One region of the Thauera sedimentorum genome, then DNA from elsewhere that is predicted to be linked to it. Evidence: predicted binding sites of a transcription regulator. Region 1 holds the regulator's gene; the other holds the start of a gene.

What was found. Region 1 encodes FNR, which switches genes on or off when oxygen is low (the NO sensors DNR and NnrR bind a similar motif). Its sites were predicted from a motif close to TTGANCTAGNTCAA; they were not measured.
Region 2: IAI53_RS10970 (DUF3079 domain-containing protein) is a predicted target of FNR. The motif match lies at 2,581-2,594, and genes of this name have one in related genera.

What each region holds. Positions count from the first base shown of each region.
Region 1 covers NZ_JACTAH010000001.1:329,798-333,958, forward strand. Annotated here, with positions in the region: gene IAI53_RS01450 (NnrS family protein) at 1-381, shown strand, start outside; gene IAI53_RS01455 (SirB2 family protein) at 386-781, shown strand; gene IAI53_RS01460 (hemerythrin domain-containing protein) at 783-1,316, shown strand; gene fnr (fumarate/nitrate reduction transcriptional regulator Fnr) at 1,380-2,120, opposite strand; gene hemN (oxygen-independent coproporphyrinogen III oxidase) at 2,238-3,629, shown strand; gene IAI53_RS01475 (sulfite exporter TauE/SafE family protein) at 3,685-4,161, shown strand, end outside.
Region 2 covers NZ_JACTAH010000002.1:249,406-253,566, forward strand. Annotated here, with positions in the region: gene IAI53_RS10950 (beta-ketoacyl synthase N-terminal-like domain-containing protein) at 1-785, shown strand, start outside; gene IAI53_RS10955 (hypothetical protein) at 782-1,321, shown strand; gene IAI53_RS10960 (AraC family transcriptional regulator) at 1,447-2,106, shown strand; gene IAI53_RS10965 (VOC family protein) at 2,097-2,483, opposite strand; gene IAI53_RS10970 (DUF3079 domain-containing protein) at 2,655-2,867, shown strand; gene IAI53_RS10975 (hypothetical protein) at 2,889-3,500, shown strand; gene IAI53_RS10980 (LysR family transcriptional regulator) at 3,603-4,161, opposite strand, start outside.

The sequences.
Region 1 (4,161 bases):
GGTTTCGCGTGGCTGGGCGTGGCCCTGCTGCTGTCCGCAGCGCAGGCCGCGGGCGCCCAGCTCGGCTGGTACGGCCTGGGCCTGGCGCCGCTGCACGCGCTGGGGATCGGCTTCTTCGGCTCCATCGTGCTCGGCATGGTGTCGCGGGTCACCCTGGGCCATTCGGGCCAGCCGCTGGCGGCCGACCAGCTGACCTGGTCGCTGTTCCTCGCCATGCAGGGGGTCGTGCTGCTGCGCATCCTCGCCGACCTTGCGCCCGCTGTGCTCTCTCCCTGGCTGATGCTGGCCGCGGTAGCCGGCTGGCTGGGCATCTTCGTGACCTGGGCGCTGCGCTACCTGCCCATCTACCTGCGTCCGCGGGCCGACGGACGGCCGGGATAAGACCATGTATTTCGCACTCAAACACCTGCATGTGACCTGTGTGGTGCTGAGCATTCTCGGGTTCACGCTGCGCGGCGCGTGGATGCTGTCCGGCAGTGCGCTGCTCGAACATCGTCTCACCCGGGTGCTGCCCCATGTGGTCGACAGCCTGCTGCTGCTGTCGGCCATCGCGATGGCGGTGATGATCGGGCAGTACCCTTTCGTCGCCGGCTGGGTCACGGCCAAGGTCATCGGCCTGCTCGCCTACATCGTGCTTGGCGCGGTGGCCTTGCGGCGCGGGCGCACCCTGGCGCTCAGGGCGGCTGCGTTCTTGGCGGCGCTGGCGGTCTATGCGTGGATAGTGTCCGTGGCGCTGCTCAAGAGCCCCGCCGGTTTTCTGGTCTATTTAGGAGCTCACTGACATGAGCGATTCACTGATCCCGGTCGCACCCGGATTCGAAACCCCGCTCGAGATGCTGGAAGCCTGTCACGGCCGCCTGCAGGGGCAGCTCGAGACGCTCGCCCGCCTGGCCGCCTGGCTGCCCGCTCATGGTGCGGACAAGCAGGCACAGCAGGCGGCGAGCGCGGTGATGCGCTACTTCGACCTGGCTGCGGTCAATCACCACATGGACGAGGAAGACGATCTCTTTCCGGTGCTGCTCGCACGGGTCGATGCGCCGCGTCGCGCGCAGCTGCAGGCGCTGATCGACTGGATCCTCGCCGACCATCAGCGCATGTTCGCCGCCTGGGCGCTCATGCGCGAACGTCTGGCGGCGATTGCACAGGGAGAAGCGGCAGAGCTGACCGCGGAGCAGGTCGAGGAATTCGCCAGCCGCTACCATCAGCACATCGCCCGCGAGGAAGGCGAATTGTTGCCCTACGCCCGCGAACTGCTGACTGACGAGGACGTCGCCGCCTTGAGCGAGACCATGGTCGCCCGCCGGCGTCAGGGCTGAGAATGTGCGAATAAACCTACTGCGCGGGCCGATGGCGGTGTTGCGCGGTGCTCGCTCCGCGCTTCAGCCGCCGGCCGGTTGATGGTGCAGCAGCTTTTTCAGGCCGGCGATGTCCAGGATGCGGATGTGTTTCTGCTGCACGGCCACCAGACCGTCTTCCTGGAAGCGCGAGAAGGCGCGTGACACGGTTTCGAGCTTGAGGCCCAGATAAGAGCCGATCTCCTCGCGCGTCATGCGCAGGTGGAACTCGGCCGCCGAGAAGCCGCGCGCGGTGAAGCGCTGCGACATGTTGAGCAGGAAGGCCGCCAGGCGTTCTTCCGCGCGCATCGAGCCGAGCAGCATCATCACGCCGTGGTCGCGTACGATTTCGCGGCTCATGACCTTGTGGAACTGATGCTGCAGGCCTTCGACCTCGCGCGAGAGTTCTTCCAGCTTGCCGTAGGGGATTACGCAGACCTCGCTGTCTTCCAGGGCGATCGCGTTGCAGGTGTGGAACTCGGTGCTGATGCCGTCCAGACCGAGGATCTCGCCGGTCATCTGGAAACCGGTGACCTGCTCGCGGCCGTCTTCGAGCAGCACGTCGGTCTTGAAGGAGCCGGCGCGGATCGCGTAGATCGCCTCGAAGAGGTCGCCGGCGCGGTACAGGTGCTGCTGACGCTTGATCTTGCGACGGGCGCCCACCAGTTCGTCCAGGCGGTCGATCTCGTTTTCCGACATCCCGAACGGCAGGCACAGCTCCTGCAGGTTACACTGAGAGCAGGCGGCCTTGAGGTTTGCCACAGAGATCGGCACCGTCGCCTTCATTTGCAAGATAAACAGCTCCGTCTCTCACCGGGATCAACGGAGCCTCGTTGATCCACGTCAACCACAAAACTACGGCTTTCTGCGATCTTACGGAACAGACTGCCGCCCCGTACGACCATGAGCAATCAGAAAGAACTCGTCTTCGACACCCAGTTGATCCGCCGCTTCGACATCAACGGGCCGCGCTATACGTCCTACCCGACGGCGGATCGCTTCGTCGAAGCCTTTGACGCCAAGGCCTTGCGCGACTGGCTCGCCAAGCGGGCAGTGGGCGGTCTCGGCAAACCGCTTTCATTATACTTCCACATCCCTTTCTGTAACACGATCTGTTACTACTGCGCCTGCAACAAGATCATCACCAAGGATCACGGGCGCTCGGCCAAGTACCTCAAGTACCTGGCCAAGGAGATCGAGATGCAGGCCGCCTGTCTGGGCGGCAGCCGGCAGGTTACCCAGCTGCACCTGGGGGGCGGCACGCCCACCTTCCTGTCGCACGAGGAAATGCACCAGCTGATGGACTCGGTGCGCCAGCACTTCACGCTGGTGCCCAACGGCGAGTATTCCATCGAGGTCGACCCGCGCAAGGTGGACTTCGATACCGTCGAGATGCTCTCCAACCTCGGCTTCAACCGCATGAGCGTCGGCGTGCAGGATTTCGCCCATGACGTGCAGGTCGCGGTCAACCGCGTGCAGAGCTTCGACGAGACCAAGCTGGTGGTCGACGCCGCGCGCGCCACCGGCTTCAAGTCGGTGTCCATGGACCTGATCTACGGCCTGCCCAAGCAGAACATCATCAGCTTCAACCGCACGCTGGAGCAGGTGCTGGAGATCTCTCCCGACCGCATCTCGCTCTACAGCTACGCGCACCTGCCGCAGCTGTTCAAGCCGCAGCGCCGCATCAACTCGGTGGACATGCCCACCGCCGACACCAAGCTGCAGATCCTGCAACTGGCCATCCGCCGGCTCACCGAGGCGGGCTATGTGTACATCGGCATGGACCACTTCGCCAAGCCGGACGACGAGCTCACCATCGCCCAGCGCCAGGGGCGGCTGCACCGCAACTTCCAGGGCTACTCCACCCACGCCGAGTGCGACCTGCTGGCCTTCGGGGTGTCGGCGATCAGCAAGGTGGGGCCGACCTACGCGCAGAACGTCAAGACCCTGGACGAGTACTACGACATCCTCGACCAGGACGAGTTGCCGGTGCTGCGCGGCATCGAGCTTACCGCCGACGACCTGCTGCGCCGCGCGATCATCCAGGCGCTGATGTGCCATTTCGAGGTGTCGATCGAGTCCATCCAGATCGCCCACCTGATCGACTTCAAGGAATACTTCGCCGAGGAACTCGCCGACCTGCGCGAGATGGAGAAGGCCGGCCTGCTGAAGATCGAGGACGACTGGATCAGCGTGCTGCCCCCGGGGCGGCTGCTGGTGCGCGGCATCGCCATGGTGTTCGACCGCTACCTGCGCGCCGACCGCGAGCGGGCGCGCTACTCCAAGGTGATCTGATCCCGCCCCGCGCGGCGTAGAATGCCTGCCCTGATGCATCTTCCGGCTCTTCCGAATGCCTGAAACCGGCTATATCGCCGTCTTCCTCATCGGCCTGCTCGGCGGCACCCACTGCGTGGGCATGTGCGGCGGCATCGTCGGCGCGCTCACCGTGCAGGTGCCCGGGCAGACCCGCCGGCAATGGCCGATCCACCTGGCCTACAACCTCGGGCGCATCACCACCTACACGGTGATCGGCGGCCTGCTCGGCGCGCTCGGTACCGTGGGCATGCTGTACAACGAGGTGATGCCCATCCAGCTGGGCCTGTACGTACTGGCCAACCTGATGCTGGTTGCCCTGGGCTTGTATCTCACCGGCTTTACCCAGTTGCTGGCGCCGGTCGAGCGTGCCGGCCACCACATCTGGCGGCGCGTTCAGCCTTTCACCCGGCGCTTCCTGCCCGCGCGCTCGGTGGCACAGGGCTACCCGCTCGGACTGCTGTGGGGATTCCTGCCCTGCGGACTGGTCTACAGCGTGCTGGCCACCGCGCTG
Region 2 (4,161 bases), on a different contig from region 1:
TCGCCTCGTCCTCGCTGCAGGCCGGCGCGCTGGAAGAGGCCGCACGCGCCAGCGGACGCATCGAGCTGCCGGTGGATGCCGCCGCCTTCGCGCAGGACGTGGCCGGCTGGCTCGGCCTGCACGGCACGCCCTGGGTGTTCTCCACCACCTGCACCTCCGGCTTCGCCGCGCTGGATGCGGCCGCAGGGCTGATCGCCAGCGGCGGGATCGAGCGCGCCGTCGTGCTCGGCGTGGAACTGACCAACGACATCAGCATCGCCGGCTTCTCCGGCCTCGGCCTGCTTGCCGAAGCCGGCGCCCCGGCCGGCAGCGGGCTGGTGCTGGGCGAAGCGGTGGCCGGCGTGCTGCTGTGCGCCGCGGACGACGCCACCATCGCCGCCGACAGCGGCTGGCGCATCGCCGGCTGCGCGCTGGGAGTGGACGGCCATTCGCCCACCGGCCCCGCGCCCGACGGCGCGCGCATCGCCGAACTGCTCGCCCGCACGCTGCAGACCGCCGGCCTCGAACCCCGCGACATCGACCTGCTCAAGCCTCACCGCGGCGGGCTGGCCGCCACCGACGAGCCGGAAGCGCGCGCGCTGGCCGCGGTCTTCGGCGAGCATCTGCCGCCCCTGGTGGCACTCAAGCCCCAGCTCGGCCACACCCTGGGCGCCAGCGCACTGGCGGAGACCACCGCGCTGCTCGCCGCCGGCACGGGCGATGCCCGCCGGCTGCTGCTCAACCTCATCGGCTTCGGCGGCAGCATCGCCGCCCTCGCCCTCACCCACGCAGAGGCGCCGCGATGACCACCGCCTTGCAGGCGCCCGCCGGCACCGTCCTGCTGGCCGACCTCACGCTGGACCTCGATCCGCCGGCGCTGCGCCAACGCGTGCGCGAAGCCGTGGGCGCACCGCTGCGCCGTGCCGGCGCACAGGTGGAGCTCACCGTCGCCGGCGTGCACGCCTGCCTCGCGGCCCTGCCGGCGGACGCGGCCCGCGGCAGCACCGGCGTGCTGTGGACTTCGCGCGCCGGCGTGCGCGCCGCCACCGCCACCGTGCTGGACGAGCTCTGCCTGCGAAACGAACCGCCGCTGCCCTTCGACTTCCTCGCCACCCAGGCGGCGCTCGCCGCCATTCCCCTGCAGCAACTGCTGCCCACGCTGGACGCCGCGCTCTACCTGCCGTGGACCGGCGACGAAGCCCTGCGCTGGCCGCGCATGCTGCAACTGGCCGCGCTGCAGCTAGGCCGCGGCCAGCACGCGCTGGTGCTGTGCGGCACGGTGGAACCAGGCGACGCCACGCACCGCTGCCGCTGGGCAGCCCTGGCGCCGGAGAGCCTGTAGGAGCGGCCTTGGCCGCGATGCGGCCTGGGATGGGACCACCGCCGAATCGCGGCCAAGGCCGCTCCTACGGCAGGTTCGCGCGATGCGGGCCATCCAGCGTCGGCGCCCCCTGCATACAATGCAGCATGGACACGTTCGCTTCCCTGCCGGCCATCGCCCTGCGCCACTGGCGCTTCAGCCTTGATTGCGACACCCGCTCCGCGGTCCTGCCCGACGGCTGCCGCGACCTCATCGTGGTGCATGCGCCCGGCAGCCCGCCACACTGGTTCGTCTCGCCGCTGGCCGACGGCACGCTGCAGGTGCCGGGGCGCGCCGGGCAACGCTTTGCCGGCCTGCGCTTCCATCCCGCGGTGAGCATCGACGAGGCGGCGCTGCTCGATGCCGCCCGCCGGCTGGACGCCGACGATCCGCTGGAACTCGGCGCGCGCATCGAGGAACACGTGCAGGTGGACCACCGCCTGGCCGAGGCGCTGCAGGTCCTGGCGTCGAGCGCCGGCGTCGCCCCCGCCAGCCGCGCGCTGGGCGTGAGCGAACGCAGCCTGGAGCGCCTGCTGCTGCAGGCCACCGCGCGCACCCCGCGCTACTGGAAGAACCTCGCCCGCGCACGCCGCGCCGCGGCCGCGTTGGCCGGCAACTTACCGCTGGCCGAAATCGCCGCCGAGCACGGCTACGCCGACCAGGCCCACCTGAGCCGCGACTTCCGCCGCTGGTTCGGCTGCCCGCCAGCGCGCTTCCGGGCCGACCCGGCGCTGCTGACGATGGCCGCCGAACCGGGCTACGCCTGAGCCACCGGGGTGCACAACTCCACCAGGAAGCCGTCCGGGTCGGACACATAGGCCACCGTCTGCCCCCAGGGCATCTGCGCGGGTGCCTGCACCAGCGCCGCCCCGGCGGCCACCGCGCGCTCGACCGCTACGCCCACCTCCTCGGTGACGAAGGCGATCTCGCAGCACGGCGCGTGCGGATCGGGCGTCGATGGGTTCTTGCCGAGTTCGCTCATCAGCCGGCGCGAGGAAAAGGCCAGCGCGGTGGCGCCGGTCTCCAGTTCGCCGAAGTCGCCGCTCTCGTGCAGGAAGCGGCGTTCCAGGCCGAAGGCCGCTTCGTAGAAGGCGAGCGTGCGCGGGACGTCCGCGACGTAGAGGATGGTGTAGCCGAGTTTCATGGCGGGACTCCGTATCGATGCAATGACGAGCGACAGCCTACCCCCCCGCACGGCGCGCCGTCTTGAACGAATCCGACACTCCGCCGGCCGGCCCCGCTTGACCGCCATCAATGCCCCGCCGGACGAGCGGTATACCCTGCCGGGATCGATCCGCCACCCGCCGGCTCGCCCATGGCCAAGAAATTCCCCCTCCATCCCCGCCACCCCGAGCGCATCTGCTGGGGCTGCGACAAGTATTGCCCGGCCGACTCGCTCGGCTGCGGCAACGGCTCCGGGCGCACCCAACACCCGGCCGAACTGCTGGGCGAGGACTGGTACACCTACGGCGACTGGGGGCTGGAAGTGGAAGACGAGAAGCCGAAGACGGACGAAGAGCCGTCCTGACTTTCCCCCGAGAGGAACCCCATGACCCTGCCCGCCTTCTTCGCGCGCGTCCCCCGCCTGCGCCTGTACGACCCCCTGGCCGAATTCCTCGGCGCCGCCGAGCACGGCATCCTCGACTACGGCTATGAGGACGCGGTGAAGCTCGCCGGCCACTCCTGCCCCACCGTGGCCTCGGCTTACGCCCTGGGCTGCCAGGCCCTCACCGCGCTCTACCCGGGCGAACTGCCCGAACGCGGCGGCGTACGCATCGACTTCGCCCAGCCGCTGGAAGAAGGCGTCACCGGCGTCACCGCCGCCGTGCTCGGCCTGCTCAGCGGCGCCGCCCAGGCCGGCGGCTTCAAGGGCCTGGCCGGCCGCTTCGTGCGCCGCGACCTGCAGCATTTCGCGCAGGAACAGCCCCTCGCGCTGCGCTTCACCCGGCTGGACAACGGCGCCACGGTGGACGCCCAGGCCGATCTCTCCCTGGTGCCGCCAGCCGCCGAAATGCCCGCGCTGATGGGGCGCTGCATTCGCGGCGAAGCCGCTGCCGCCGAGCAGCGCCTGTTCGGCCAGCTCTGGCAGCAGCGCGTCGAACGCATCCTGCTGGAGCACTGGGACGACCCCGCGGTCTTCCGCATCCTGCCGGCAAACTGATCCGCCCCCTGTAGGAGCGGCCTTGGCCGCGATGCGGCACTGGTTACCACCCCGAACCGCCGCATCGCGGCCAAGGCCGCTCCTACACGCTCCGCTCGGGGACTAGAAGGCGCTTTCTGCCAGGTTGTGCTGCTCGGCCACCGCGCGCAGGGTGTGGCCGCCGGGCTTGCCTTCGTAGCTGCAGCACACGTCCACCGCGCTGCAGCCGCCCAGCAACGGGCATGCGGCGAACAGTTCGGTCACCCAATCGACAAAGGCGCGCACCTTGGGCGACAGGTGGCGGTTGGCGGGATACACCGCCGACATCGGCATCGGCGCCGGGCTCCATTGCGGCAGCACCTCGCGCAAGGCCCCGGACTCCAGGTGGGGCAGCGCCATGAAGCGCGGCATCTGCACCAGGCCGAAGCCCTGCAGTGCACAGGCCAGGTAGGCGTCGCCGTCGTTTACCGACACCACGCCGTCCATCTTCACTTCGCGCACCTCGCCGTCCACCACGAAATCCCAGTCGAATGCACGCCCGGTGAGACTGGAGAAGTAGCTCACCGCGCGATGCGCGGCGAGGTCCTCGATGCGCTGCGGCACTCCGTGGCGCTCCAGGTAGGACGGCGCGCCGCAGGTCACCATGAAGAAGGTGCCGATGCGCCGCGCCACCAGGGAGGAG